Regions from separate parts of the Kitasatospora sp. RG8 genome, predicted to be linked through region 1. Evidence: riboswitches for the same ligand, from Rfam matches in the RefSeq annotation. Region 1 holds a riboswitch; each other region holds the start of a gene.
The links. A riboswitch is a leader RNA that binds a small molecule or an ion and turns the genes downstream of it on or off. The one in region 1 is predicted to bind cobalamin.
Positions count from the first base shown of each region.

Region 1 (7,440 bases):
GCCGCGGCGAGGCGGCGGACGTCGGCCGTGGTGGCGAACCCCGAGCGGCCGAGCAGCCGCGCCAGCTCCGCCGGGGTTCTTCGGCCGTCGGCATGGTCGAGCAGTTCGCGCTGACGCCGACTGGGCGGGCACGGCCGGCCCGGCCGCTTGCCCGGGGCCGCGCACCGCTCCTGGGCTCCGCCCGGGCGGACGGAACCGGCCGCACCGGCCTGACGGACCGGACGCGGCGGGCCGTCCTCACCGATCCGGCCAGCCTCGGCGATCAAACCCGCCTCCTCGATCCGGCCGACGTCCCCGGTCCGGCCCGCCTCGGCGGTCCGGCCGACCCGGCCGAGCGGGCGGACCGGTGCGGTGTCGAGCTGCGGCCAGGGCCAGATCCGGTCGAGCAGCCGGTGCCGGCGCTCCACCTCCCGGCGCAGCCGCGGGGCGCTGACCGCCGCGACCGGTCCGAGCCAGTGCCGTGCGCCCGGCTCGAAGGACCACGGGCCCGCCGAGGCCCCGGCGCCGTCGAGAACGAAGAACGCGGCGTCGTAGAGGGCGCCGAGCTGGCAGAGCTCCAACTCCCCACGGGTGAAGAGTCGTTGTTCGACCAGGGCGCCGCCGACCCGGCCGTGCGGGCCGTGGGTGCGGACGGCCTCCTGCCAGGCCTGCCGGGTGATCCGGCCACAGCCGGTGAGCAGCGCGGCGAGGTCGGGCGCGCGGTCGGACTCGGCGTGCACCACCAGGCCGTCGACGAGGTGCAGCGTGCCCGTGGGACCGTGCAGGGCGCCGGTCGCGCGCTCGTCGGCCAGTCGTTCGACGGCGCCGAAGGCCTCATCGGTGCTGAGTGGCGCGCCGGTGGCGAGGGCGTGGCCGGGGGCCATGACGTGACCGGGCACGATGGCGTCGACGTCGTTCATGCGGGCCGCCCGCTGACCGCCGGGGCGCCGGCGGCCCGGCCCGCTGGCCGAAACACGGCGCCCCGGGCCGGGGGCGCGCCGCGCCGACCCGCCATCGCGTTCGCCGTCCGAACGCCGGTCATCCGAGCACCAGTTCCTCGGCGAGGGCCTGCAGGCGGTAGCGGGCCGAGGCGAGGTTGCCCTCGGTCCGGTCGAGCCACAGATGCAGGACGAGTGGACTGTCGAAGACGGTGTCAATGAAGCAGATCAGGTGGTAACTGCGGCCCGCAGTGAGGATGATGTCCTGCAGAGGCGCCCGACTGTCCTCCGCCACGGTGAAGGTTTCACTCTCAAAAGCCGTACGTACCAAGTCGGTTGCCTCCGCGGCCGTGGTCTCATGGTCGCCGGTGGGGCTGACGCCGGCGCTGCCGAGGGCGAGTCCGCTGCTCCAGTCGATGAGGCTGGCCGCGCGGGCACCGGCGATCGCCATGGCCGCGGACAGGCATTCGTCGATACCCGGCACTCAGGCTCCTTCGGACGGGTTGGGGCAGCCGGGCACGCTGGGCCGGCGCCGACCGGACCGCCACGAGCAGTGGCGGGTTCGACACGGAAGGCTACTGGCGGATTCCGTATGACGAACATTCCAATGGCATATTCACACCACAAGGGTCTGATTTCAGCCAAGCTATGACGCCGCATCAGATCGAGGCGACGGTCGAACGTGCTGGCCGGAGCCGACGCGGCGGGCCGCCGGGATCCGGCCCACCGGCCCACCTGGACCGGGACCTTGGCCGGTTGTCGGCCACGCCGGAGGGTTTCGGCCACGGACTGCGATAGGAGCGATCCGCGTACCGCGCCCGGCCGTTGCGGCTAGGGTGAGCGGCGCAGCCGGTCCGCACCCGTCCGCCAGGCGAGGTGCGTCGCAAGAGGGAATCCGGTGCGAATCCGGAACTGCCCCGCAGCGGTGCGTGGGAACGAAAGCCGTCACCCAGCACTGGACGCCGAGCGCCCGGGAAGCGAGGGCATGCTCACCGGGCCCGTCACCATGCCGGCCTGGTCGTTCGTCCGCGACGACCAGCCGCTCGCCGACACCGCCCGGCACGTTGCACTGGCGCTGCGCGACGAGGTCGCCGACCTGGAGGCAACCGGGGCGGCCGTGGTCCAGGTGCACGAGCCGACCCTGCGGGCGTCTACGACATCCATGCGCCCCGTGTGCCAGGCACCGCCGAGACGGTCGCGCTGCTGCGGACGGGCGCTACGTCACCTGCCCGCCGAGCGGCTCCGGGTGAGCCCGGACCGCGGCCTCAAGACCCGCGCCTGGGCGGAGGTCCGGCCGCGCCTCGAACACCTGGTGGCGGCGGCCCGGAGGTCCGCGCGACGCTCCAGGAAACGCCGAAGGGGCCGTTCCCAGTGCGAACGGCCCCTTCGGGGTGGAGCGCCAGGCCCGGGTCGAACGGACTCTTCCTACTGAAAGTAGGACGTGCTCCAGTAGCACCTCTGACGCCTGTCCGAGAGGACGTTCCCTCTCGACGGGATGAACAGTAGCAGGACATCACGCCTGCTCAGAAATCGGATGGACGACGACGGGCGAGGTCAGGGCGGCCGCGCCCGACGGCCTCGACCCGCTCGACGCGGCCCCGCTCCCGTGCGGCCGGCGTCACCACCTGCAAGGCCCTCGAGGTCTCCGGCGCCCGCCCGGGCACCCGGGTGCCGATCCTGCCGGCCGGGCAGGTGGAGAGCCTGCTCGGAAAGCCGTCGAACACCACCGGGCACGGCCGTAGGCTCGCCGGGTGGCCCATACCAAGAGCTCCTTCGTCTGCCTGCTCTGCCGTGCCTCGTACAAGCAGCAGTACGGCGACGTCCACGCCGGCGCCCGCGAACGTCCCTGCCCGAGCTGCACGCGGCCGCTGGTCCACGCGGGCTCCGCCTTCGCCGCGCCGCGCCGCCGCGACACCGCCGCGTGGCGGACCCTCTCCGTGCTGCTGCACGCCGGCGTCCGCTTCCACAAGTGCCGCTGCGGCGGCCCGCACTTCCGCCCCCGCACCCCCGGCGAGGTCCGGGCGCGGATGGCCCACGCCCGCCGGACGGGCGAGTCCTTCGCCGCGTCCCTCGTCCGCCGCGAGCTCCCGTAGGGCCGGGCCGGGATTGGGAACCCCACGGCCTTCGCCAACACGGAGTCCTGCCGTCGCAGCCTGGCCGGCAACGGCGTCGACGCACCGGTCGAGGAGATCGCCGGCGCCGACCACGTCGGCTCCGCGCTCGCCGCGTACCCGCGGATCGTCCGCTGGTTCCGCGAGCTCGCCACCCGCCCGTGACCGGCCCCGCACCCCGGGGTGAGGGGTGCGGGCCCGCCCGGCCGTCAGCTCCGCGGGGCGGGCGTGAGCGGGGATCCGGAGGGGTTCCCCTGCTCGCCCCCCACGGCGGCCCGATCGGCGGCCCGCCCCGCGGCCCGATCGACGGCCTGATCCGCGGCCTGGCCCGCGGCCTGCCTGGCGGCCTGCTCGACGCGGTCGTGGTGGGTCTGCCACCAGGCCGCGTCGCCGGGGGCGGTGTTCTCGCCGTCGGGGCGCTGGCCGGTGGTGCCGTCGATGAGTTCGCGGACGATGTCGGCGTGGCCGGCGTGGCGCTGGGTCTCGGCGATCATGTGAACGAGGGAGCCGTGCAGGGTCACCTCGCTGCGCCCGCCCCAGGGGACACGGCCGACGGCGTCGAGGGGCAGGGAGGCGATGGTCTCGTCGGCGTGGGCACACGCCTCGCGGTACCGGCCGACGATCTGCTCGCGACTCTCCTCCGGGGTGGCCCAGAGGTCCGCGTTCGGCTCGGCGTCGCCGGTGATCCAGAGCGCCGGGCCGGTGAAGGGGCGGCCGTAGGTCTCGCCGAAGTAGACGGCCTCGGCACCGGTGAGGTGCTTGACCAGGCCGAGCAGGTTGGTGCCGGTCGGTGTCAGGGGGCGGCGGACGTCGTACTCCGGGAGCCCTTCGAGTTTCCACAGGAGGGCGTCGCGGGCGTCCTGGAGGTAGACCAGGAGGTCCTTCTTGGGATCTTTTCCGGCGGTCATGGCGACCAGTCTGCCGATCGCAGGACCGTTGTCCACCGACTTGATCCGGCCGTCCGACGAGCACCGCGCCGGCCCGGGTTGCCGGGGCCGGGTTGCCGTGCACCGCCCCGGGTCCGGTTGCCGGGGCCCCGGCGGCGACGGAGGCTGGCGGGAAGGACCGAGGAGGACCGCATGCCGAAGGCGGGCAGGTACCGGGAGGGCGTCCCGTGCTGGGTCGAGCTGGCGGCCGGACCGGACGCGGGCCCGGCGCGGAGCTTCTACGGCGCGCTGTTCGGCTGGGAGTTCGTCGACCTGGCCGGACACCCCGGCCACACCGTGGCGACGCTGCGCGGGGCGCAGGTCGCGGGGATCGCCCGGGGGCCCGGGGGCGACGGCTCCGCCTGGCTGACCTACCTCGCGGTGGACGACGCCGACCGGGCCGCCGAGTCGGTCCGGCAGGCCGGCGGCCGGATCGTTCGGGAGCCCGGCGAGCTGGCCGAGCTGGGGCGCAGCGCGCTCGCCGTGGATCCGCTCGGCGCGCCCTTCGGCCTCTGGCAGGGCCGGCTGAACCCGGGGGCGGCCCTGGTCAACGAGCCGGGCACGTTCACCTGGAACGAGCACCTCTCCCCCGACCCGGACGGGGCCAGGGCGTTCTACCGGCAGGTCCTCGGGTACGAGTACGCGCGCCCGGCGGGCGACTACACGGTGTTCCGGGCCGGCGGGCTGCCGGCGGGCGGGATCGGCCCGAATCCCTGGGCCGGGCCGGAGAGTCCGGCGGCGCTGTGGGCGGTGTACTTCGGCACGGCGGACACCGACTCGACGGTGGAGCGGGCGGTCCGGCTCGGCGGGAGCGTGCTGGACGGGCCCGAGCCGACGCCGTTCGGGCGGGTGGCGGTGGTGCGGGACGACGGCGGGGCGGCGTTCACCCTGATCGCCGTCCGGGCGGGCGGGACGGCGGCCCAGGAGGAGGAGGTCTGAGTTGACCGGACCGGACGAGCAGCGGTTCGCCGCGCTGGCACGGGAGTTGGCGGAGCTGGACGGCGTCACCACCCCCTCGGCGGAGGGCCGGCGGCGCTTCGGCTCGGACGCGCTGAAGTCCGACGGGCACATCTTCGCGATGCTGTCGGCCGGCCGCCTGGTGGTGAAGCTGCCGCGGACCCGGGTCGACGAACTGGTGGCGTCCGGCGACGGCGAGCGGTTCGACGCGGGGCGCGGGCGTCCGATGCGCGAGTGGCTCGCGCTGGACCCGGGCTCGCCCCTGCCGTGGTCCCGACTGGCCCGGGAGGCCTACGCCTTCGTCCACGGGTAGCGGCAACGGTGGCGGCAGCAACGGTGGCAGCACCGGCGGTGGCGGCAGCAGCAGCGGCTCAGCCGAGCGCCTCCCGCAGCCGGGCGATGTCCTCGGCGTCCTTGTGACGGCGCGGGCGGCGGGTGTCCCAGACCGGCATCATCTGCTTGATCTCGATCTGCGCCTCGGGGCTGACGATCGGGCACTCGACGCCGCCGAGCCGCCCGGGTTCGGCGGCCAGCAGTCCGGCCGGCCAGGGGGTGCCCGCCCAGGGGCCGCCGGCGACCAGCGCCCGCCCGTCGGCGGCGAAGTCCAGCAGGGTGAAGCTGGACTCCAGGCCGTCCTTCACGAAGTCGAGCTGTTGCTCGGGCGGGACGCCGTCGAGCGGACGGTAGCCGAGCTCGTGCAGGCCCGCGGCGAGGGCGGGCGCGTCGGCGGCCGGGGCGAACCAGTCGATGTCCTCGTGGTCCCGGGTGAGCCTGCCGAGGAAGAAGTCCATCGCCCAGCCGCCGCGCAACCAGACGTCGATGCCGAGACGGCGGGCGAGGCCCACCGTCCCGGCGATCTGGGCGAGTTGCCCGTCGGCACGTTCCCGGTTCACCGATCCCACATCCATGATCCGGGACGCTAGCAGCCGACACCCTGCCTCACCAGGGATTTCCGGGGCCACCGGACGGGCCCCGGGGCACGGCCGACGGTTCCCGCCGGGACGCCCGCCAAGAACCGCCGGGGACCGTCGGGCGCCCGCAGGGAACCGTCGGACACGCGTCAGTCCTTCACCGCACCCGCCAGACCGGAGACCAGCCTGCGCTGCACCGCGATGAAGAAGACCAGCACCGGCACCGTCATCAGCGTGGACGCCGCCATGATCCCGCCCCAGTCGTTCTCGTCCGGCTTGAAGAAGACCAGCAGCGCCGAGGGGAGGGTCTGGTTCTCGGTGGCACTGATGATGAAGGTCTTGGCGAAGACGAAGTCGTTCCACGCCGCGATGAAGGAGAAGACGCTGGTCGCGGCCAGGCCCGGGGCCACCAGCGGGAGCAGGATCCGCCACAGGATGCGGGTGCGGCTCGCGCCGTCGATCTGGGCGGCCTCCTCGATGGAGACCGGGACGGCGGCGACGAAGCCGCGCATCATCCAGATGCCGAACGGCAGCGAGAAGGCCAGCTGGACCAGGACCAGCGAGGCCAGCGTGTTGAGGCCGATGCCCGGCGCGACCCGGCCGACGTCGCGGAACATGAAGAACAGCGGGATGGTCAGCGCCTCGACCGGGATCATCTGGGCGATCAGGAACATCACCATGACGGTGGTGCGGAACCTGAACCGGAAGCGGGTCACCGCCACCGCCGCCAGGAAGACCACCAGCGCCGACAGCACCACCACCGACACCGCGATGACCAGGCTGTTCGTGAAGTACCGGCCGAAGCCGTCGACGCTCAGCACCTGCCGGAAGCTGTCCAGCGTGGGGTGGGTGGTCCACGGCTTCGGGTCCAGCGACTGCACCTCGCCCTTGGGCTTGAAGGCCGAGAGCACCATCCAGAAGATCGGGAAGGCGGTGACGACGCCCACCACGACGGCGGTGGTGTCGGCGGCGAGCCGTCGGCGGCTGCGGGTGTTCACAGGTCGTTCCCCGTCCGTCGCAGGGTGCGGATGTAGAGGATGGTCGGGATCACCAGGACGAGCAGCATGATCACGCCGATGGCGGCACCGAGTCCGTACTGGGAGGAGGCGAACGCCTTCTGGTAGGCGTACACGTTGAGGACGAGGTTCTGGCCGGCGATCCCGCCGCCCTCGGTCATCACGTAGATCTGGGTGAAGACCTTGAAGTCCCAGATGACCGACTGGATCACCACGATGGTCAGGATCGGCCGCAGCATCGGGGCGGTGATCCGGCGGAAGGAGGTCCAGGTGCCGGCACCGTCCAGGGCGGCGGCCTCCAGGATCTCCTCGGGGATCGCCCGGATGCCCGCGTAGAGCGTCACCATGACGAACGGGAAGGAGTGCCAGACCACCACGGCGCCGACGATCAGGAACGCCGTCCACTTGTCGTAGAACCAGTTGAACTCGTGGAAGCCGCTCAGCCCGAGGTCGACCAGGGTCTTGTTGACCAGGCCCAGGTTGGTGTCGAAGAGGAAGCTCCACACCGTCGAACCGGTCATCGCCGGCGCCGCCCAGGCCGCCATCGCGGCGGTGGTCAGGAAGAGGCGGGCCGCCCGGCCGACCCTGGTCAGGAGGACGGC
Region 1 is NZ_JAGIYX010000008.1:184,028-191,467, forward strand. It holds gene J5Y04_RS43205 (hypothetical protein) at 1-899, opposite strand, end outside; gene J5Y04_RS15165 (hypothetical protein) at 1,018-1,401, opposite strand; cobalamin riboswitch at 1,803-1,933, shown strand; partial or broken gene J5Y04_RS15170 (hypothetical protein) at 1,897-2,244, shown strand; gene J5Y04_RS15175 (deoxyxylulose-5-phosphate synthase) at 2,669-3,010, shown strand; gene J5Y04_RS15180 (DinB family protein) at 3,238-3,936, opposite strand; gene J5Y04_RS15185 (VOC family protein) at 4,108-4,893, shown strand; gene J5Y04_RS15190 (hypothetical protein) at 4,895-5,224, shown strand; gene J5Y04_RS15195 (nucleotidyltransferase domain-containing protein) at 5,283-5,804, opposite strand; gene J5Y04_RS15200 (carbohydrate ABC transporter permease) at 5,972-6,820, opposite strand; gene J5Y04_RS15205 (carbohydrate ABC transporter permease) at 6,817-7,440, opposite strand, start outside.

Region 2 (7,440 bases), on a different contig from region 1:
CCCGAATCCGTAGCGGATTCACAGCCTCGGTGCAGGTTGCGGGCTCACCGGGCATCGACGTGCTCTCGGTGGTAGCGCCCCGAGCCCTGCCCCGTGCGCGCGCTGGGCGGCCGCGCGGGGGCAGGGCTGCTGGTGGCCGGCCGGTGTCTCGTCGCACCGGCCGGTCCTCGTGTCCGACCCTCCGGACACCCTCAGGTCATTCCGACGCCAGCCGCGGCGTGCGGAGCGGCTCCGTGCGCCGGTTGCCGGTCGCCTCGAAGGCCGCGGCGAGGGCGAGCAGGGCGTTGTCGTCGTAGGCGCGGCCCGCGAAGGTCAGCCCGACGGGCATGCCGGTGTCGGTCATGGTGCCCATGGGCACGGTCACCGTCGGGATGCCGAGGTGGCGGGGCACCAGGTTGCCGTTGGCGACCCAGACGCCGTTGCGCCAGCCGAGGTCGGCGGAGGCCTCGTTCACGTCCATGTCCGCGGGGCCCACGTCGGCGACCGCGGGGAACACCACCGCGTCCAGGCGCAGGTCGTCCATCCACAGCTCCAGGTCGACCCGGCGGGTCTCCTCCAGCCCGCGAAGTCCCTCTTCGAGGTGGGGCATGTCGGTGAAGGAGGCGTACGGGCGCTCGCGCACGAAGCGCGGGTAGTCGCCGATCGTGTCGTCGAAGCCGGCGTAGCGGTCGGGGAGTTCGCCCGGGTGCTTGGGGAAGATGCGGTCGCCGTCGACCTCGGTCAGGGTGGCGAGCGCGGGGTCGCCGTTGGCCCGCAGGAAGTCGTCCCAGGCCCAGGCGGAGAGGTCCTCGATCTCGACCCTGAGGAAGTCGCCGCCGACCAGGCCGCGGGTGGGCAGCGAGGGAGCGGTGGGGCGGTCGGACTCGTAGTTCGACACGACGGGGAAGTCGACCTCGACCACCTCGGCGCCGGCGGCCTCCAGGTCGCGGCGCGCCGCCTCCCACCGGGCGATCACCGAGGGGCGGGTCTCGATCCGCCGGCCGGTCTGGCCGCCGATGCCGCCGTCAGGGTTGGTCCCCGCGCCGGGGTCGGCGTTGATGTACATCCTGGGGACGCCGACGCGCTTGCCGGCGAGCGTGGCGTGCGCCGTCGCCGCGTCCGCGGGAGCGAGTGCCGGGTACGAGGCGGGGCGCACCTGCGACGGTGCGGGCAACGGGATCCACGGCTGCGCGCGCCACAGGTCGCCGCGGGTCTCCGGGTCGTCGGCCACGATGACGTCGAGCAGTTCGAACAGGTCGGCCATGGTGCGGGTGTGCGGGACGACGACGTCCATGGTCGGGACGAGCGGCCAGTTGCCGCGCACCGAGATCACGCCGCGGCTGGGGGTGTAGGCGCACAGCGCGTTGTACGAGGCGGGGGCCCGGCCCGACGACCAGGTCTCCTCGCCGAGGCCGAACGCCCCGAACGACGCCGCGGTCGCAGTGCCCGAGCCGTTGGACGAGCCGGAGCCGTAGGCGCTGGTCAGCCAGTCGGCGCTGTACGGGCTCTCCGCGCGACCGTACACGCCGCGCTGCATGCCGCCGTTCGCCATCGGCGGCATGTTGGTCAGGCCGATGAGCACGGCCCCGCCCGCGCGCAGCCGCTCGATGGCGAACGCGTCGCGCTGGGCGACGAGGTGTTCGAACGCCGGTGAACCGGCCGCCGCCGTCAGGCCCTTCGCGAGGTAGCTGTCCTTCGCGGTGTACGGGATGCCGTCGAGCGGGCCGAGCGTCTCGCCGCGCGCGCGGCGGGCGTCGGAGGCCTCTGCTTCGGCGCGGGCGTCCGGGTTCATCACGACCATCGCGTTGAGTGCGGTGGCGGTTCCGGGTCGGTCGTACGCGTCGATGCGCGCGAGGTACGCGTCGAGCAGGGCGACCGCGGTGGTCTCGCCCTTCTCCAGCGCCGCGCGCAGGTCGGCGATACAGGTCTCCACAACGTCGAATCCGCGCGTCATGCGGGTGCCTCCTGAAGGGTGGGTCGGACAGGCGAACCGCTGGGCGTCGGACCGCGCACACGCGGGCTTCGGGCTCCAGTCGCACTGTCTAGATTTTCAGTCTAGACTACGGATCTAGATCCCCAGAAACCGAGGTGAGGCCATGCCGACGCCAGAGAACGAGCCCACACGGCCGCAGTCCCGCCCCTCACCGAAGAACGCGATCGGGCCCGCGCCGAACGCGGAGTCCGGGGCCACCCCGCAGCCGGCTCTGGCCTCGGTCGACCGGAAGCGTCAGCCCACCGGCGACGAGGCGCGGGGACGGGCGATGCGGGCCGCGATCAGCGCCATCGCCGAGAAGGGCCCCGCAGCCGTGCGGATGTCGGACATCGCCGCGCGGGCCGGCATGAGCACCGGGCACATCCTGTACCACTTCGGCAAGAAGGACCGCCTCCTGCTCGAAGTCCTCGCATGGAGCGAAGCGGACCTCGTGACCCGGTTCCAGCAGGCCGCGGACCAGGCCGCCTCCCCCTCGGAGAAGCTGGCACTGTTCGTCCGCTTCTACCTGCCCCGCCACCAGGGCGACGAACGCTACGCGCTGTGGACGCAGGTGCTGGCCCAGTGCCACGACGACGCCGGCCGGCAGCTTCTCACCGCACTGTCCGACGCCTGGGAAGAGCGCCTGGAAGCCATCCTTCTCGAAGGCCGGGCCCTGGGGCAGTTCGCCGACGTGGATCCGTCCGAGTTCGTCATCAGGGCCGTGGCCATGCTCAACGGGCTGTCCGGAGACGTGATGTTCGGACGCCCGCGCTGGCAGCACGCCTCCGCGCACACGTTCGCCCTTTCCGCTCTCGAGCGGGAACTGCGGCCGACCAGTCAGGCGTGACGGGCCGACGACGGAAACGCGGCCCGCTGGATCGACGAGAGCGCGGCCGGCCGGCCCGAGCCCCGGCACCCGGCCCCGACCCTCACCCTTACTGAGGCCGCCGCCGACGGTGACCACCCGGCGGCCGCACCGCCGGCGCGGCGCCCGGGCGGGTGGAAGAGCCCAGCCGACCGGGCGCGCTCATGAGCCGGGTGGCGGGCCGGGGCATGCGTCCGGGGGCCGTCTCGGCCGAGCGGGTCGAGGGGGGCGGCATCCATCCCGACGGCACGTCAGGCTGCCGCCAGGGGCCGTGCCCACCTGTGCTCCGCGTCGATCGCACCACCCGCACGGTGCTCGGCGCAGTGGGATCCCGAGGGCGCGGCGCGGCGCGAACCCGGACCTCTGGACTTACTAGGACGTCCAACTATATGGTCGACGACAGGTCCGCGGTGTCAGGGAAGCCGGTGTGAGTCCGGCACGGTCCCGCCACTGTGACCGGGGAGTTCGTCCTCGCAGATGAAGGCCACTGGCAGCCAGCCGGGAAGGCCCGGGGGCGCGCGGTGATCCGGGAGTCAGGATACCGGCCGCGGGTGGTTCGTGTTTTCCACGAGGATGGAGACGACACGCATGACTCCGGGCTGCTGTTCCCGTTCCGCTGCCGTGCTGCCGACCGTCAGGTGCCACCGCGCCTGACGGTAGGTCAGCAACGCCATTCCGCGACGACGCATGACCGTGCGCCCGATCGCCGGCGATGGCGCTGCTCTCCATTCCTCCTCTCCCCACCCCTGTCGAGAGAAGGAACCCGATGGTCCGAGAACTGACCCACTTCATCGCCGGCAAGCGCACCGCCGGCACGTCCGGCCGCTTCGGCGACGTGTACGACCCCAACACCGGCCGGGTGCAGGCCCGGGTGCCGCTGGCCGACCGCGCCGAGGTCGAGGCGGTGATCGCCGACGCCGCGCAGGCCCAGCCCGCGTGGGCGGCCTGGAATCCCCAGCGGCGGGCGCGCGTCCTGCTGCGCTTCCTCCAATTGGTCGAGCAGGAGAAGGAGGAGCTGGCCAGGCTGCTCTCCGCCGAGCACGGAAAGACCGTGGCCGACGCCCACGGCGACATCCAACGCGGCCTGGAGGTCGTGGAGTTCGCCGCCGGGATCCCGCACCTGTTGAAGGGCGAGTTCACCGACAACGCCGGGACCGGCATCGACGTGTACTCGATGCGCCAGCCGCTCGGCGTGGTCGCCGGCATCACGCCGTTCAACTTCCCGGCGATGATCCCGCTCTGGAAGGCCGCGCCCGCGCTGGCCTGCGGCAACGCCTTCGTCCTCAAGCCCTCCGAGCGCGACCCCTCGGTGCCGCTGCGGCTGGCCGAGCTTTTCCTGGAGGCCGGGTTGCCGCCGGGCGTGCTCAACGTGGTCAACGGCGGAAAGGAGGCGGTGGACACCCTGCTGGAGGACCCGCGGGTGGAGGCGGTCGGCTTCGTCGGATCCACCCCGATCGCGCAGTACGTGTACGCGACGGCCGCCGCCCACGGGAAGCGGGCGCAGTGCTTCGGCGGTGCGAAGAACCACATGATCGTGATGCCGGACGCCGACCTCGACCAGGCGGCCGACGCGCTGATCGGAGCCGGCTACGGCTCGGCCGGTGAGCGGTGCATGGCGATCTCGGTGGCCGTCCCGGTGGGGGAGGAGACCGCGGACGCCCTGGTGGCGAAACTGGTCGAGCGGATCGCCGCACTGAAGGTCGGGCGCTCGGACGACCCGGCGGCCGACTTCGGGCCGCTGGTCGGGCGCGACGCCCTGGACCGGGTGCGCGGCCACCTGGACCTCGGGGTCGCGGAGGGAGCCGAACTCGTCGTGGACGGGCGGGACTTCCGGCTGGAGGGCCACGAGGACGGCTTCTTCCTCGGCGCCTCGCTGTTCGACCGGGTCACGTCGGACATGCGGATCCACCGGGAGGAGATCTTCGGGCCCGTCCTGACCGTGGTGCGTGCCGCCGACTACGAGGAGGCTCTGCGGCTGCCCAGCGAGCACGAGTTCGGCAACGGTGTCGCGATCTACACCCGGGACGGCGACACCGCCCGGGACTTCGCCCGCCGGGTGAACACCGGCATGGTCGGGGTCAACGTGCCGATCCCGGTGCCGATCGCGTACCACACCTTCGGCGGCTGGAAGCGCTCCGCGTTCGGCGACCTCAACCAGCACGGGCCTGATTCGATCCGCTTCTACACCCGCACCCGCACCGTCACCTCGCGCTGGCCCTCCGGGGTCAAGGAGGGCGCGAGCTTCACCATGCCGACGATGGGATGAGCGCCGTGCACGACCTCACCGAGGATCAGCGCGCCATCGCGGACACGACGACGGCCTTCGCCCGCGAGCACCTTGCCCCGAACGCGGTCGCGTGGGACCAGACCAAGCACTTCCCCGTTGACGTGCTTCGCAAGGCGGCGGATGTCGGCCTGGCCGGCGTCTACGTCCGTGAGGAGTCCGGTGGCTCCGGACTCACCCGCGCCGACGGCGTCCTCGTCTTCGAGGCGCTGGCGACCGGCTGCCCGTCCATCGCCGCCTACCTGTCCATCCACAACATGGTCGCCTGGATGATCGACCGCTACGGCGACGACGCCCAGCGCGCCCGCTGGCTGCCCGGCCTCTGCGCGGCCGAACAGCTCGGCAGCTACTGCCTCACCGAGCCCGGTGCGGGCTCGGACGCCGCGGCACTGACCGCGCGGGCCCGCCGGGACGGTGACCACTGGATCCTCGACGGCGTCAAGCAGTTCGTCTCGGGTGCGGGAGCCTCGCAGGTGTACGTGGTGATGGCCCGCACCGGTGGACCGGGGGCAGGCGGGGTCTCCGCGTTCGTCGTGGAACGCGACGACCCGGGGGTCTCCTTCGGGCCGAACGAGAACAAGATGGGCTGGAACGCCCAGCCGACCCGCCAGGTGCGGCTGGACGGTGTCCGGCTGCCCGCCGACCGGCTCCTCGGGGCCCGGGGCGAGGGCTTCCGGATCGCCATGAACGGGCTGAACGGCGGCCGGCTCGGCATTGCCGCCTGCTCCCTCGGCGGCGCGCAGGACGCCCTGGAGAGGGCCACCGGCTACTTGGCCGATCGCGAGGCGTTCGGCGCCCGGCTGCTGAACGCCCAGGCCCTGCAGTTCCGACTCGCCGACATGGCCACCGAGTTGGAGGCGGCCAGGTCGCTGCTCTGGCGGGCCGCGACCGCCCTGGACCGGGGCGATCCCCGGGCGCCGCAGCTGTGCGCGATGGCCAAGCGCTACGCCACCGACACCGGCTTCGAGGTCGCCAACGCCGCGCTCCAACTGCACGGCGGCTACGGCTACCTGGCCGAGTACGGCATCGAGAAGATCGTCCGCGACCTGCGGGTGCACCAGATCCTGGAAGGAACCAACGAGATCATGCGCGTCATCGTCGCCCGCGGCCTGACCGGAGCCGCGTGATGACCGGGAACGCCGTCGACGAGGTCCTCGTCCAGCGCGAGGGCAGGGCCGGCCTGATCGTCCTCAACCGCCCCGCGGCCCTGAACGCCCTCACCCACGGCATGGTGCGGAGGATCTCCGAAGCCCTGGACTCCTGGGAGGAGGACGAGAGGGTCGAAACCGTCGTCGTCACCGGCGCCGGCGAGCGGGCCTTCTGCGCCGGCGGCGACATCGTCGCCATCCACCGCGCCGCCACCGGCGGCGACCCGGGCGCCGTCGAGGAGTTCTGGCGGGACGAGTACCGCCTCAACGCCCGGATCGCCCGCTACTCCAAGCCCTATGTCGCGCTCATGAGCGGCATCGTGATGGGCGGCGGGGTTGGCGTTTCCGCCCACGGCAGGGTCCGGATCGTCACCGAGACTACGCGCATCGCCATGCCCGAGGCGGGCATCGGCTTCGTTCCGGACGTGGGTGGCACCTACCTGCTCGCTCTTGCACCGGGCGAGTTGGGCACCCACCTCGCCTTGACCGCGGGATCCGTCGGTGCCGCCGACGCGCTGCTGTGCGGGCTCGGCGACCACTTCGTCCCTGCCGAGCGGCTGGCCGCGCTGCTGGACGACCTCGCCGAACTGCCCGTGCACGATGCCCTCGAACGGCACGTCCAGCCGGCGCCCGCCGGTGTGCTGGAGGGACAGCGGGCGTGGATCGACGGCTGCTACGCGGCGGGCGCCGTCGAGGAGATCCTCGGCCGGCTGCGGGAGAGCGGCGAACCCGAGGCGAAGAAGGCCGCCGACCGGATCGCTGCGAACTCTCCTGCCGCCGTGAAGGCCACGCTGGCGGCCCTGCGCCGGGCCCGGGCCCTCGGCCCGCTGGAGGCGGTGCTCGACCAGGAGTACCGCACCTCGTGCGCGGCCCTCGCCACCGCCGACCTGGCCGAGGGCATCCGGGCCCAGGTGATCGACAAGGACCGTTCCCCGCGGTGGAGCCCGGCGACGCTCGGCGCCGTCGAACCCGCCGCGGTGGCCCGCTACTTCGCCCCGCTCGGCGAGCGCGAACTCGGCCTCGCCGCCACCACACCCCTGGAGCGCTGGTGACCCACAGCATCGGATTCGTCGGACTCGGCAACATGGGCGGCCCGATGGCCGCCAACCTCGTCAGGGCCGGCCACCGGGTGACCGGCTACGACCTGGCGGAGCACGCCCGGGAGCGCGCTGCCGGAAACGGTGTGGCCGTG
Region 2 is NZ_JAGIYX010000003.1:317,881-325,320, reverse strand. It holds gene J5Y04_RS06750 (amidase) at 197-1,933, opposite strand; gene J5Y04_RS06745 (TetR/AcrR family transcriptional regulator) at 2,076-2,798, shown strand; cobalamin riboswitch at 3,190-3,381, shown strand; gene J5Y04_RS06740 (CoA-acylating methylmalonate-semialdehyde dehydrogenase) at 3,583-5,082, shown strand; gene J5Y04_RS06735 (acyl-CoA dehydrogenase family protein) at 5,079-6,227, shown strand; gene J5Y04_RS06730 (enoyl-CoA hydratase/isomerase family protein) at 6,227-7,300, shown strand; gene mmsB (3-hydroxyisobutyrate dehydrogenase) at 7,297-7,440, shown strand, end outside.
Region 2: linked by a shared signal. The riboswitch ahead of J5Y04_RS06740 (CoA-acylating methylmalonate-semialdehyde dehydrogenase) and the one ahead of J5Y04_RS15170 (hypothetical protein) in region 1 are both predicted to bind cobalamin.

Region 3 (7,440 bases), on a different contig from region 1:
TCCGGTTCGCCGCGGGCTCCGGGAGGCGGGCGCGGGGGGTCCACAAGATCGGGCAACAGAGGCCAAACCGCCTGGCCGGATCTGTATGTCGTGATCATGCCAGGGCTGCCCGGGGGCGGCCGCCCGGTGGTCACGGGAGGGGGCGGAGGGCCGCCTGGGGCCGGAGGAACGGTGGGCTAGAGGAACGGTGTGAGCCAGCGGCGGAGCTGCTCCTCGTAGCGGGCGGGGTCGGCGTTCCAGAGGGCGGCGTGGTCGCCGCCGGGGACCGGCTGGAGGCTGACCACGTCGGAGCGGCGCCCGGCCAGCCGCGCGGCGGCCCGCCAGGGTGCCACGGGGTCGTCGGGGCCGTGCAGGACGAGGGTGGGCACCCGAAGGTCGGTGCCGTCCGCGATCCGGGCGAAGTCGGCCAGGTCGACGCCGGTCCGTCCCTCCACCGCCAGGGCGCCGAGCTCGGCGGCGGTGCCGCGGTAGCCGGAGCGGGCGGCGCCCCGGCGGGCGGTGGCGGGCAGGTCGAGGACGGGCGAGTCCAGGATCAGGCTGCTGACCGAGGCGGCCCAGGCGGACCGGGCGGCGGTCTGCAGGGCGATGGTGGCGCCGAGCGACCAGCCGTAGAGGACGACCCTCCCGGCGCCGCTGTCCAGGGCGAGCCGCACGGCCGCCTCGACGTCCCGCCACTCGGTCTCGCCGAAGTGGTCGAGCCCGTCGGGGGAGGCGGGGGCGCCCGCGTCGCCGCGGTAGGTGACGGCGAGAGTGGGCAGGCCGAGCCGGTCCAGCAGCGGGAGCACCGGGAGGACCTGCTGCCGGTCGGCGCCGGAGCCGTGGACCAGGACGACCCAGGTGCCGCGCTTGCCGTCCAGGTACCACGCGGGCAGGGCGCCCAGCTCGCCCGCGGCGGCGGTCTCGGAGAACGGCAGGCCGAGGGCGGTGGTCGGGTCGCCCGTGTGGACGCGGGGGGTGAAACGGACCACGGTGCCGGAGGTCAGGGTGCCGCGGTCGGCGCGGACCAGCCGCCGGGTGACGCCCTGCGCGTCCTCGTGCAGGACCTCCTCGACCACGGCGTGCCCGCCGTCCCCCCACTCGACGCCCCAGCGGCCGGGGCGGATGCTCTCCGGACTGCGGGTGAAGGTGACGCGCCCGGAGGCGAGGGCCTTGACCAGGACGGGGCCGGCGGGTCGGTCCGGGGCCTTCACCGGGTGGACCATCCGCTCGGACGCCCTCCGGCCGATGACCAGCACGGCGGCCCCGGCACCGGCACCGATGGCGGCGGCCGCCACGACGGCTGCGGTTCCCCAACGCATATCGCTCCCCGCTCTGTAGGTCGCGGACTGGGCAGTGTGCCCACCAGTCCACTCGCGGAGGCGGCGGCCGGCCACCGGACACGGCCGTCCGGGTCACACCGGGCCCCCGGGGCCGCACCGGGACCCACCGGGACGCCCGTCACGCCGAGGAGCACCGGCCGCACCGGGACGGGGTCACCTCGGCACGGCATCGTCTCGGCACCTCGGTCCGTCTTCACCTCGGCACGGCGTCGCCGCGGGGTGCGGACCTCCGGTCAGACCGGGATCTCGGTGTCCCGCCGGCCGAGCAGCTCCCAGAACCGCTCGTCGAGCGGCTGCTCCCGCCCCGCGGAGTGCCGCGCCGCCGGGGCCGGGGAGCCCCAGCTGCCCGCGCCCCAGTGGGAGGAGACCTGGTTCTCGTTCTGCAGCACCGCCAGCACGGCGGCGAGGTCCTCCTCGTACACCGGCACGATCCGGCCGATCGCCCGGACCTGCGCCTGCCAGCGGCCGTCCACGCACTGCCGCAGCCGCTGGTCCAGCTCTTCCCGACGGCCCGTCACCGCGACCAGCTCGCGCAGTGTCAGGCCGAGCACCCGGGCGAGCGCGTGGGTCTGCTCCTCGTCTCCGTCCCAGCGGTCGGTGGCCTCGGCCCGCTGGTAGTGCGGCAGCGGCATGCCGATCCGGCGGGCGGCGTTCTCCTGGCCGAGCTCGCGGGCGACCCGGAAGTCCCGCAGCCGGGCCGGGCGGACCCCCATCAGCTGCGCCGGCGGGCACCAGAGGGCGCGGGCCAGCGCGATGAACTCCTCCTCGGCGGGGCGCAGCTCGCCGCTCTCCCAGCCGAGCACGTGGGCGGGCAGCAGCCGGACCCCGTGCGCGGCCATGCCCTCGACCACCTGTTCCGGGGTCAGGCCGAGGCCGGCGCGGTGCGCGCGGGCGGCCGCGGGCGAGAAGGGCACCGGAGGGACGGCGGGGGGCTGTCTGCGTCGCATGGGACCCGACGGTAGGGGCTGGTGGTTCGGTGCCCCAGCCGCCGAACGCACGAAGCACCGCTGTAGGGGTCTACATGCCGCTGGACGATCACACAGGCTGTCATGCCCCTGCGGGGGGTGATGATCAGAGGTAGCGACGGGGCCGAAACCGGGGCGGGAACCGTGCAGACCGTGTGACCAACCCCTCCGTGACCTTGGTTGACTCGCGGTTCGGCCGCGTGATGGGATCCTTCAGCCAATACGGAGGCATGCAGAGGAAGCCGGTGCGAGTCCGGCGCGGTCCCGCCACTGTCACCGGGGAGCACGTTCGGAACAGCCACGGCGGGCCGTCAGAAGCCGCTGGAAGGCCCGGGGGTGCGTCCGACCCGGAAGCCAGGAGACTCTCGCCCCCGGTACGTCGATCCAGGGCGCGGACCCTGAGTGAGGACACGCACGCGATGCAGGCTGCCCCGACCTTCCGAGCCCTCTGCTGTCCGTCGTGCGCCCGCTGACCCGCGCCGCGGCCTTCGCCGTGGGCGCCGTCGCGGGGTACCTCGCCGACGCCCGGTTCGCCGACCCGCGCCGCGGCCACCCGGTGGCCGTCTTCGGCAGTACGGCCGGCCGGCTGGAGAAGCGGCTCTGGCGCGACGACCGGGCCGCCGGCACCGCCTACACCGCGCTCTGCGTGGGCGCCGTCGCGGCCGGTGCGGTGGCCGCCGAGCGCGTCCTCGGCCGCCGCCCGGCGGGGCGGGCCGCGCTGGCCGCCGCCGCGACCTGGACGGTGCTCGGCGGCACCTCGCTGACCCGCGAGGCCCGGACCATCGGCCGCTCGCTCGCCGCGGGGGACCTGACGGCGGCCCGCGAGCGGCTGCCACACCTGTGCGGGCGCGACCCGAGCGCGCTGGACGAGCAGCAGATCGCCCGCGCGGTGGTCGAGTCGGTCGCCGAGAACACCGCCGACGCCGTGGTCAACGCGCTGGTCTGGGGCGCGGTCGCGGGCACGCCCGGTCTGCTGGCGTTCCGGGCCGTCAACACCCTGGACGCGATGGTCGGCCACCGCTCGCCGCGGCACGCCCGGTTCGGCTGGGCCTCGGCCCGGCTGGACGACGTGGCGGGCTGGCCCGGCGCCCGGCTGACCGCCCTGCTGACGGTGGCCGCCGCGCCCGAGCCCCGGACCGCCTGGCGGGTCTGGCGGCGGGACGGCTCCGCGCACCCGAGCCCCAACGCGGGCCAGGCCGAGTCGGCCTTCGCCGGCGCGGTCGGCGTCCGCCTCGGCGGCACCCTGCGGTACGGGGACGGGGCCTCCCCCGGGCCGGGGGTCCCCCCGGCCGAGGGCTGGGGGAGGGTCGAGCACCGGCCGGTGCTGGGCGGGGAGCTGCGGCCGGTCGGGGTGGACGACATCGAGCGGGCCTGTGTGCTGTCCCGGAGGGTGGGCGCGCTGGCGCTGGGTACGACCGTCGCCGGGCACCTGCTGCTCCGGGCGGCCCTCAGGAGGGGAAAGGCATGAGCAACGCACTGCTGGTCGCCGGAACGACCTCGGACGCGGGCAAGAGCGTGGTCACCGCGGGCATCTGCCGCTGGCTGGCCCGCCAGGGTGTCGGCGTCGCGCCGTTCAAGGCGCAGAACATGTCGCTGAACTCCTTCGTCACCGCCGACGGCGCCGAGATCGGCCGTGCCCAGGCGATGCAGGCCCAGGCCGCCAAGGTGGAGCCCGAGGCGGCGATGAACCCGGTGCTGCTCAAGCCGGGCGCGGACGGCCGCAGCCAGGTGGTGCTGCTCGGCAGACCCGTCGCCGAGGTCGGCGCGCTGGACTACCGCGAGCGCAAGCCCGTCCTGCTGGAGCGCGCCCTGGAGTGCCTGGCCGACCTGCGCCGCCGCTACGACGTGGTGGTCTGCGAGGGCGCCGGCTCGCCCGCCGAGATCAACCTGCGCGACCGCGACATCGCCAACATGGGCCTGGCGACCGCCGCCGGACTGCCCGTCGTGGTGGTCGGCGACATCGACCGCGGCGGGGTGTTCGCCGCGATGTACGGGACGCTGGCACTGCTCTCGGCGGAGGACCAGCGGCACGTGGCCGGCTGGTTCGTCAACAAGTTCCGGGGCGACGCGCGGCTGCTCGCGCCCGGCCTGGAGATGCTGCGCGAGCTGACCGGCCGCCCGGTACTGGGCACTCTGCCGATGCTGCCGGACCTCTGGCTGGACGCCGAGGACTCGCTCGACCTGTCGACCGTGGTCGACCGGACCGCCGGGCGCGGGCCGCTCGGCGCGGACGTGCTGCGGGTGGCCGTGGTGCGCTTCCCCCGGCTGTCCAACTTCACCGACCTCGACGCGCTGGCCCAGGAGCCGGGCGTCCTGGTCCGCTGGGCCACCCGGCCCGAGGAGCTGGCCGACGCCGACCTGGTCGTGCTGCCCGGCACCAGGGCCACCGTCGCCGACCTCGCCTGGCTGCGCGAGCGGGGCCTGGAGCCGGCGATCAAGGCGCGGGCGGCGGCGGGGCTGCCGGTCCTCGGGGTCTGCGGCGGCTACCAGATGCTGGCGCGGGAGATCGTGGACGAGGTCGAGTCGAAGGCCGGCGCCGTCGACGGCCTCGGGCTGCTGCCCACGCACGTCCGGTTCGGCGCCGAGAAGGTGCTCGGCCGGCCGGTCGGCGAGGCGTACGGGCAGCGGGTCGAGGGGTACGAGATCCACCACGGGATCGTCGCGGTGGAGGGCGGCGAGGCCTTCCTGGACGGCTGCCGGGTGGGCTCGGTCTGGGGGACGACCTGGCACGGCGCGCTGGAGAACGACGGGTTCCGGCGCGAACTGCTGCGCGAGGTGGCCGGGTTGTCGGGCCGGGCGTTCACGCCCGCGCCGGACGTCTCGTTCGCCGAGGCGCGCGAGGCCCGGCTCGACCGGCTGGGCGACCTGATCGAGGAGCACGCGGACACCGACGCGCTGTGGAAGCTGATCGAGGGCGGGGTGCCGGCTGCGGGTTCGCTGCCGTTCCTTCCGCCCGGGGCCCCCTTGGAGAATCATGAGTGACGTCCGCTACCCCTTCACCGCGATCGTCGGCATGGCCGACCTGCGGCTCGGGCTGCTGCTCAACGCGGTCTCCCCGGCCGTCGGCGGCGTGCTGGTGCGCGGCGAGAAGGGCACCGCCAAGTCGACCATGGTGCGCGCGCTGGCCGGCCTGCTGCCGTCCATCGCCACCATCGACGGCTGCCGCTTCGCCTGCGACCCGGGCGCGCCGGACCCGCACTGCCCGGACGGCCCGCACGCCGGCGGCGCCTCCTCCGAACGCCCGGCCCGGCTGGTCGAGTTGCCGGTCGGCGTCTCCGAGGACCGGATCGTCGGCTCGCTAGACCTGGAGCGGGCGCTCGCCGAGGGCGTGAAGGCGTACGAGCCGGGGCTGCTGGCCCAGGCGCACCGCGGCGTGCTCTACATCGACGAGGTCAACCTGCTCCAGGACCACGTGGTGGACCTGCTGCTGGACGCCGCCGCGATGGGCCGCTCCTACGTCGAGCGCGAGGGCGTCTCGGTGCGGCACGCGGCGAGGTTCCTGCTGGTCGGCACGATGAACCCGGAGGAGGGCGAGCTGCGGCCGCAGCTGCTCGACCGGTTCGGCCTGACCGTCGAGATCGCCGCCACCCGCGACCCGGCGGAGCGCGCCGAGGTGGTCCGCCGCCGGCTGGCGTACGACGCCGACCCGGCCGGCTTCGCCGCGCGGTTCGCCGAGGACGAGCGGGAGCTCGCGCTGCGGATCACCGCCGCCCGCGAGCTGCTGCCGAAGGTCGGGCTCACCGATGTGGCGCTGCGTCAGATCACCGCCGTCTGTGCGGCGTTCGAGGTGGACGGGCTGCGTGCGGACATCGTGATGGCGCGCACCGCCGTCGCCCTGGCCGCCTGGGCGGGGCGCACCGAGGTGCTGGAGGAGGACGTCCGCCAGGCCGCCCGGCTGGCGCTGCCGCACCGCCGCCGTCGCAACCCCTTCGACGCACCGGGGCTGGACGAGGAGCAGCTGGAGCGGACGCTGGAGGAGCACGCCCAGCCGGAGGAGCCGCAGTCCGGGGAACCGGAGGGCGAGGACCCGCGGCCCGGGGAGCCGGAGGGCGACGGGCCCGAGGACGACGGCCCGGGCCCCGACGGCGGCGGCCCCGACAACGGCGGTGGCGGCGGCGCGCCCGAGCCCGCCGGGCCGGAGGCCCCCGCGGGCTCCGACGCCCCCGCCCCCGCGGACGCCCCCGAGGCCCCCGGGCAGCAGCCGGTGCCGACCCAGCACCCGGCCCCCGCACGGGAGTCCGCCCCGGTGGCGGCCGGCGAGCCGTACCGGACCAGGCTGTTCAAGGTGGACGGCACCGGGAAGGGCGCCCAGGGCCGCCGCTCCCCCGCCGAGACCGACGGCGGCCACGCCATCCGCGCCCGCCGCCCGCAGGGCCGGCTGGCGCACCTGCACCTGAGCGCCACCCTGCAGGCCGCCGCGCCGCACCAGGTGGCGCGCGGCCGGGCGTCCCGGGCGCTGCTGCTGCACAAGGACGACTTCCGCGAGCAGGTCCGCCAGGGCCGGGAGTCCAACCTGGTGCTCTTCGTGGTGGACGCCTCCGGCTCGATGGCGGCCCGGCAGCGGATGACCGCCGTCAAGGGCGCGGTGCTCTCGCTGCTGATGGACGCCTACCAGCGCCGCGACAAGATCGGCATGATCACCTTCCGCGGCGCCTCCGCCGAGCTGGCGCTGCCGCCCACCTCGTCCGTCGAGGTCGGCGCGGCCCGCCTGGAGTCGCTGCCCACCGGCGGCCGGACCCCGCTGGCGGCCGGACTGCTGCGGGCGCACGAGGTGCTGCGGGTCGAGCGGATGCGGGACCCGCACCGCCGCCCGCTGCTGGTCGTGGTGACCGACGGCCGGGCCACCGGCACCCGCGACGCCGTCGCGCAGTCGCAGCGGGCCGCCGGACTGCTGGCCGCCCAGGGCGTGGCGGGCGTGGTGCTGGACTGCGAGGCGGGTCCGGTCCGGCTCGGCCTGGCCCGTACGCTGGCGGCGCAACTCGGCGCCCCCGCCGTGACCCTGGACGAGCTGCGCGCCGAGGGCGTGGCCTCGCTCGTCCGCGACAACCGTCCCGACCGTGCGATCCGAAAGGCGGCCTGATCCCATGCCCAAGGGTGTTCCCGAGAGCGTTCCCGAGGACGGCCTGACGACCCGTCAGCGCCGTACGCTGCCGATC
Region 3 is NZ_JAGIYX010000005.1:269,001-276,440, reverse strand. It holds gene J5Y04_RS11120 (alpha/beta hydrolase) at 177-1,298, opposite strand; gene J5Y04_RS11115 (helix-turn-helix transcriptional regulator) at 1,553-2,266, opposite strand; cobalamin riboswitch at 2,519-2,649, shown strand; gene J5Y04_RS11110 (cobalamin biosynthesis protein) at 2,745-3,752, shown strand; gene J5Y04_RS11105 (cobyric acid synthase) at 3,749-5,266, shown strand; gene J5Y04_RS11100 (putative cobaltochelatase) at 5,259-7,364, shown strand; gene cobO (cob(I)yrinic acid a,c-diamide adenosyltransferase) at 7,369-7,440, shown strand, end outside.
Region 3: linked by a shared signal. The riboswitch ahead of J5Y04_RS11110 (cobalamin biosynthesis protein) and the one ahead of J5Y04_RS15170 (hypothetical protein) in region 1 are both predicted to bind cobalamin.

Region 4 (7,440 bases), on a different contig from region 1:
ACGGTGTCGCCGAGGCGGACCGGTGCGGTCCGGGTGGCGCCGGTGGCGGCGGAGCCGTCCAGGCTGACCTTCCAGGTGGACGAGCCGCTGTCGGCCGTGCCGTTGATCATGGTGACGGCGCCGCCGCCGGTGGACGGCGTGACCGAGGTGACGCAGCCGTTCGGGGTGGCGGCGGCCGCCGCGTCGAGGACGTCGCCGAGGGTCGTGGTGGTGCCGGTCGGTGTGAGGGTGACGGCGCAGGCCCTGAGCGCCCCGGTGCCGTCGTCGACGACCAGGGCGAGCCTGGCCGCGGTGCCGGGGGCGAAGGCGCCGGTGGCGGCCCAGGTGGGCTCGCCCGCGGTGGTCGGAGCCGGCGGGGTGGCGGTGAAACCGGCGCCGGCGACGGCGCGCAGGCCGTCGACGGAGGCGTAGGGGGAGGGGACGGTGTCGGTGGGCAGGTACTTGAAGCCGCCGCCGGGCTTGAACTGCTGGGCGACGAGGAAGTCGACCGGGGTCTTTCCGGTGCCGCTGGTGAACTCGCCGCCCTGGGGGTTGATGCCGCAGGCGTTGAGACCGGACACGGCCCAGCCGTTGGAGTCGGTGTTGGCGCCCCACATCGAGTTGAACGCGCCGGAGGAGACGAGCTTGCCCTTGAGGAAGTTCTTCGCGGAGACGATCGCCGGATCGGTGGAGGGAACGCCGCCCGCGCACAGGGAGGCCATGGCCGCGCCCGTCATGTCGATGTCGCTGCCCTGGGCGAGCGCGGTCGGGTTGCCCGCGGCCTTGCTGTAGTTCCAGCCGCCGTCGTTGTGCTGGTTGGCGCGCACCGCCGTGACGGAGGCGTCGATCAGCGGCTGCGGGGCGCGCCGGGTGCCGGCCTGGGTCCTGGCGCCCGCCAGGGCGAGCAGGCCGAAGACCGTGCCGTTGAAGTTGGCGGACGGGCCGTAGTAGCCGGGCTCGGCGCTCTGCCAGGAGGCGACGAGGTCGGCGACGAGGTTGCGGCCGGGGCCCACCCGGGCGGGGTCGATGCCCGCGGCGTAGGTGTTGAGGATGCCGCGCTCGTAGTCCGTGACCACCGGCGAGCTGCCGGGCCAGCCGGGAGCGGCGAGCTGGTTGCGGTAGACGAGGCGGGCGTTCCGGCCGGCGTCACCGCCGGGGGTGACGCCGGCGGCGGCCGTGCCGGCGGCCGCGAGCGCGCTGAAGGCCCACTCGTTGGAGAGCCCGCCGCCGGTGACGTAGCTGCCGTCGGCGCCCTGGAGGGACTTCAGGTAGCTGACGCCGGTGCTCCTGGAGGTGGCGATCTGGGCCAGGGTGGCCGTCGCGTGGGCGGGAACGGTGGCGGACAGCAGCAGGGCCCCGGCCGCCAGGGCGACGGTGACGGCGGGTACGGAAGTGGTCCGCGACGGGGTGCGGAGGGACACGGGAGGGGCTCCTTGGGGTGGCGGGCGCCGACCCTGCCCCGGAGGTCCCGGCGTCCGTTCGGAAGCGCGCGACCGGCGGAGCGGTCGCCGCCCGGATCGCGTGGGCCGGCATTCGCCGCGGTGCACGGCCGGGCGGGCATCCGGGCTCGGGACGGCACGACCGCCACCCCACACCGCTGCGCGTCAGCCCCGGATTCGCACCGGGTTCCCCCACTCGGCCACCGGGGACGCTACCGCACGGCGCACGGCGCACCGGGCGACGAGGCGGATGTGACCTACCTGACGCCCCGTTGACTCTCCGTCAGCCGCCGTGGTCTGATGAACCGATTTTTCGCCCTCGGCATTCAGGGGAAGCCGGTCCAACTCCGGCGCTGACCCGCAACCGTAGACCCGCCAACCCGGTGGGTGAGCCGGAATGCCTGGACCGGGGGCCTGTTCACAGAGCACTTGCGTCGTCGCGGACTACGACGCGGTCAGGACGGTCCCTGTCCCGGGAGACCGTCGGCTGCGCCGTGTTCTCCCGCGTCGACCGACCAGGGAGTCGTCGTGAGGGTCAGCAGCAGTCGTACACGTCACAGGAACCGGGAACTCGCGTCCCTGGTGGTCGCCGGCGCCGTCGCGGTCGCCGCCTGCGGCACGGTCCTGCTCGGGCACCCCGGAACCGCGGCGGCCGACCCGATCGAGCAGTGCACGGCGACGACGGGCGCGATCGTCGCGGTCGACTTCGGTCACTGGGGCGGTGGTGTCGTCCGTGGCTGCGACGCCCACCCCACGACGGGCATGAGCCTGCTGCACAACGCCGGCTTCACCACGACCGGCACCGAGCACGACGGACCCGCCTTCGTCTGCCGGCTCGGGACCGCGGGCTTCAACGGCGGCGCCCAGTATCCGGCGCCGGCCGACGAGCCCTGCGTCAACACCCCGCAGGCCACCGCGTACTGGTCGTACTGGATCGCCGAACCCGGCCAACAGAATTGGTCCTACAGCCAGTTCGGGGCCGGGACGCAGAAGCCCAAGCCCGGCGAGGTCGAGGCCTGGGTGTACGGCGGCACCGACATCGGCGGCTCCAACGGGGCGCCGTCATTCACCCCGGATTCCGTGCGGGCCAAGAACGGCGGGCCGTCGTCCTCCGCGTCCCCCTCGGCGACCCCGAGCCAGACCCCGAGCCAGACCCCGACCGCGAGCCCGACCGGGTCGCCGGCCGCCACCACCGACCCGGACCCGGCCGCCACCGAGCAGGCCGTCCTGGCCCTGACCGGCACCGACCTCACCAGCGTCCGGCGCAACCCGGACGGCACCACCGCGACGCCGACCCCGCCCGCCGTTAGGAAGCCCGACGCCGCCAAGGGCAGCGCCTACCTCACCGACCCGGCCCGCCTGATCGACGGCCACTACTACGAGGGCTTCCCGGCCTTCGCCGACTTCGGTCTCACGATCGACGGGGCCTACGCGCTCGCCGCCACCGGCACCGACGACACCGCGCTGCGCAGGATCGTCGACTTCCTGGACCAGCAGGGCAAGGACGCGAGCGGGCGGACCGTCAACGACTGGACCGGTGTCGGCACCGAGTTCGCCGGCGGAGGCTCGATCGGCAAGGAGGCGTTGCTCGCCGAGATCGTGGGCCGCAACCCGCGGGACTTCGGCGGTCACGACCTGATCGCCGCCCTCGCCGCGATGGTGTGCACCAAGGCCGCCCCGGACACCGGTTGCGCCGAGTCCGGCAACTACACCTGGGCCACCTCGGTGTTCTCCCAGGCCCTCGGCATCATGGCGCAGCTGCGCGCCGGCGACACGGCCGGCGCCGCCGCCCCGGTCGCCTACCTGAAGAGCCTTCAGCACGCGGACGGCTCCTGGCCGAGCCTGATCCCGGCCACCGGCGACTCCGACGTGGACAGCACGGCGATGGCCGTCATGGCGCTCGCGCTCGTCCCCGGGGACGGGGCCGCGCAGGCGGTCGACAAGGGGCTCGGCTGGCTCGCCGCCCGGCAGCTGCCGGACGGCGGCTTCCCCGGCGCGGCCGGCGACTCGACGAACTCGGCCGCGCTCGCGGTCCAGGGCATGACGCTCCATCAGGCCACGTACGGCGGACGGATCGCCAAGGCGCTCGACTTCCTCGCAGGCCAGCAGAACGCCGACGGCGGGTTCAACGTCGCGTCCGCCGGACAGCAGGGTTCGGACGTCCGTGCCTCGACGCAGGTCCTGGGGGGTGCCACGGGCGTCTCCTTCGGCACGTTGTCCCGCACCATCGGCGGCACGCCCACGCCCACGCCGACCGGTACGCCCACGCCCACGCCGACCGGTACGCCGACGGGTGCGCCGACCGCGACGTCCACGGGTACGCCGACGCCGACCGGTACGCCGACACCCACGGGGACACCGACACCCACGGGGACACCGACCGCGAGCGGTTCACCGACGGCGGGCGGTTCACCAACGGAAACCGCCTCCGCGACGTCCACGGCCGTGCCGTCGTCCGGTGAGGGCGCGACCGCCGGCCGCCCGTCCGACGCCGTGCTCGTCGGAGACGGCGGCAGCACCGGCGCCCCGGTGCGCGGCGGCTCCGTCCAGGCCGCCGGTGGCAGTCTGGCCGGCACCGGCACCGACGCCCTGGTACTGACGGGCATCGCCGGTCTGCTGACCGTGGCCGGCACGGCTGGGGTCCTCGTCGCCCTCCGTCGTACGGCCTCCGTCCCGGGGCGTCACCGGTGAGCCGGCGGCTGGGCCGGCTGGGCCGGCTCACCGGAGCGGCGGTCCTGACGTTCGCCCTCGCCTCGGGTGGCGTCGGGCTGGGGACGGCCCCGGCGTCCGCGGCGCCGACGCCGATCGAACAGTGCACCACCACCTCGGGCGTGGTGCTCGCCGTCGACTTCAGCCGGTGGGGCGGCCCGCTGCTGCGCTCCTGCGGGACCACCCCGACGACCGGGTACGCCCTGCTCAACCAGGGCGGCTGGAAGACCACCGGGACGGGGCACGACGGCCCGGCGTTCATCTGCCGGATCGGTTACAGCGGCTTCCAGGGCGGCAAGCAGTACCCCGCTCCGGACCAGGAGAAGTGCGTCCTGACGCCCCCGGCCACGGCCTACTGGTCGTACTGGCACGCCGATCCGGGCCAGAACGACTGGTCCTACAGCCAGCTCGGCGCGATGAGCTACCAGCCGAAGCCGGGCAGCGTCGACCTGTGGATCTTCGGTGGCACGAACATCGAGGGCACCGAGGGGCGTCCGGCCATCCCGCCGGACTCCGTGCGGGCCCGGAACACCAGCCCGGGCGGCGCCGCCTCCACCCCCGAACCGCCCCGACCGCCGGCCGGCGGGGGAGGGGCAGCCGGTGGTGGCTCCGGTGGGACGAGCGGCGGGAGCGGCACCGGTACCGGTGGGAACGGCACCGGTACCGGCGGGAACGGAGGAGGTTCCGCGGGCGCGAACGGTGGATCCTCGTCCGGTACCGGATCGTCCGGCAGCTCGTCCGGCGCCAACACCGGTGGTTCGTCCGGCGCCACGAAACGTCCGTCCTCGGGCGGTGGCGCGGGCGGATCGTCCGGCGCCACGGGCGGTCGGACGGCACCGGTGAGCCCGTCGGCCGAGGCCCCCGCACCGGCGGACCCGCAGACACCGGCCGCCGAGGCGACCGCCGCGCCGGCCGGGACGCCCTCCGCACAGTCGTCCGACACGCCGTCCGTGGAAGCCAGCGCCACCGCGACGCCCACCGCTGCCGACGGTCCGTCGCCCTCCGTCGAGGCCGGCGGGCCGAGGGTGGTGGACGCGGCCCCGGCCGCCGACACCCCGCACGACCCCGGCTCGATGGTGCCGGCCGCGGTCGGGGCCGTCCTCGTGGTGGTGCTGGGCGTGGTCACCGCCGTCACCGCGCGCCGCCGCCGGCGACAGGCCGAGTGATCCGGTGAGCATCGTCGACACGCCCGGCGCCGGCTCCCCGCCCGCCGCCCCCGGCCGGAGCGCGGGGAGCAGGCGCAGCCCGCGGGACCTGCACCCGCTGGCCTGGTGGGCCTGGGCGCTGGCCCTGGCGACGGCGGCCAGCCGTACCACCAACCCGCTCCTGCTCCTGCTCGTCCTCGCGGTGCTCGGCTACGTGGTCACGGCCCGCCGGACCGAGGCCCCGTGGGCACGCGGGTTCACGTACTACCTGTGGGTGGCGCTGACCGTGGTGGCGATCCGGGTGGTCTTCCGCGGCGTGTTCGCCACCGGCATCACCCCGCAGGACCACCTGCTCTTCTCCCTGCCGCACATCCCCACCCCCGCCTGGTACGCGGGCATCGAGATCGGCGGACCGGTCTCCCTGGAGGCCACGCTCTCCGCGGCCTTCGACGGGCTGCGGCTGGCCTGCCTGATCTGCTGCATCGGCGCCGCCAACACCCTGGCCAACCCCAAACGGGCCCTGCGGGTCCTGCCCGGCGCCCTGTACGAGCTCGGCGTCGCCGTGACGGTCTCGCTCAGCGTCGCCCCGCAGCTCGTGCAGAGCGTCCAACGCGTCGCCCGGGCACGGCGGTTGCGTGCGGGGCGGCAGAAGGGCGTCCGCGCGCTGCGCAGCATCGTGGTACCGGTTCTGGAGGACGCGCTGGAGCGCTCGCTGCACCTGGCCGCCGCGATGGACTCACGCGGCTACGGACGCTCCGGCACCGCCTCCCGCCGCTCCCGCCGGCTCACCGGAGCCCTGATGCTGCTCGGCATGTGCGGCCTGTGCGCCGGGGTGTACGGGCTGCTGGACGGGACGGCCCCCGCGGCGCTCGGACTTCCGGCCTTCCTCGTAGGCGCCGTCCTGTGCGTGGCGGGTCTGCTGCTCGGCGGGCGGCGGGTCCGGCGCACCACCTACCGGCCCGATCGCTGGCGGGCCGCCGAGTGCGGTGTCGCCGGGTGCGGTGTGACCGCCGCCGTCCTGCTGTTCGCCACGGTCGGCTACGACGCCACCGACCTCAACCCCTCCCTGTACCCGCTGGCCTGGCCGACGCTGCCGCTCGTCCCGGTGCTCGCCCTGCTTCTGGCGGGCGCGGCGGGGATCGTCTCGCCGCCGCCCGGCCGCACCCCCGAACCCGGCTCCGTGCCCGGCCGCACCCCCGCACCCGCACCCGCCTCCGCCTCCGCCTCCGCCTCCGCCTCCGCACCCGCCCCCGTGCCCGGTCAGCGCCTGACCGCGCGCACCGGTGGCGACACCCGAACCACCGGCACCGACCGCACGACCTCCGAGGTGAGCACGTGATCCGATTCGACCAGGTCAGCGTGGTGTACGACGGCGAGACCACGCCCGTCCTGCGCGATGTCGACCTGCACATCCCGGAGGGCGAGCTCTGCCTGGTGGTCGGCCGCACCGGCGTCGGAAAGTCGACCCTGCTCGGCGCCGTCAACGGCCTCGTGCCGCACTTCACCGGCGGCACGCTGCGCGGCCGGGTCAGCGTGGACGGCCGGGACACCGCGCACCATCCGCCGCGCGAACTGGCCGACGTGGTGGGCGTGGTGGGCCAGGACCCGTCGGCGGGCTTCGTCACCGACACGGTGGAGGAGGAACTCGCCTACGCCATGGAGCAGTTGGCGATCCCGCCGGAGGTGATGCGCAAGCGCGTCGAGGAGACCCTCGACCTGCTCGGGCTGGCCGACCTGCGCCACCGCGCCCTGCACGAGCTGTCCGGCGGCCAGCAGCAGCGCGTCGCCATCGGCTCCGTCCTCACCGCCCACCCCCGCGTCCTCGTGCTGGACGAGCCGACCTCGGCCCTCGATCCGACCGCCGCCGAGGAGGTGCTCGCCGCCGTCACCCGGCTGGTGCACGACCTGGGCGTCACCGTCCTGCTCGCCGAGCACCGCCTGGAGCGCGTCGTCCAGTACGCCGACCGCGTCGCCTACCTGGCCGGCGACGGCACCGTCGTGCACGGGCCGCCCGCCGAGATCTTCCGGGACACCGCGATCGCACCGCCCGTCGTCGGCCTCGGCCGACTCGCCGGCTGGCGGCCCCTGCCGCTGTCCGTCCGCGACGCCCGCCGTGCCGCCGCGCCGTTGCGGGAACGGCTCGCCGACGCGCCGGTTCCCCCGCCGCG
Region 4 is NZ_JAGIYX010000007.1:276,001-283,440, forward strand. It holds gene J5Y04_RS14255 (prenyltransferase/squalene oxidase repeat-containing protein) at 1-1,400, opposite strand, end outside; cobalamin riboswitch at 1,535-1,611, opposite strand; cobalamin riboswitch at 1,697-1,842, shown strand; gene J5Y04_RS14260 (prenyltransferase/squalene oxidase repeat-containing protein) at 1,947-4,109, shown strand; gene J5Y04_RS43960 (hypothetical protein) at 4,106-5,293, shown strand; gene J5Y04_RS14270 (CbiQ family ECF transporter T component) at 5,304-6,611, shown strand; gene J5Y04_RS14275 (ABC transporter ATP-binding protein) at 6,608-7,440, shown strand, end outside.
Region 4: linked by a shared signal. The riboswitch ahead of J5Y04_RS14260 (prenyltransferase/squalene oxidase repeat-containing protein) and the one ahead of J5Y04_RS15170 (hypothetical protein) in region 1 are both predicted to bind cobalamin.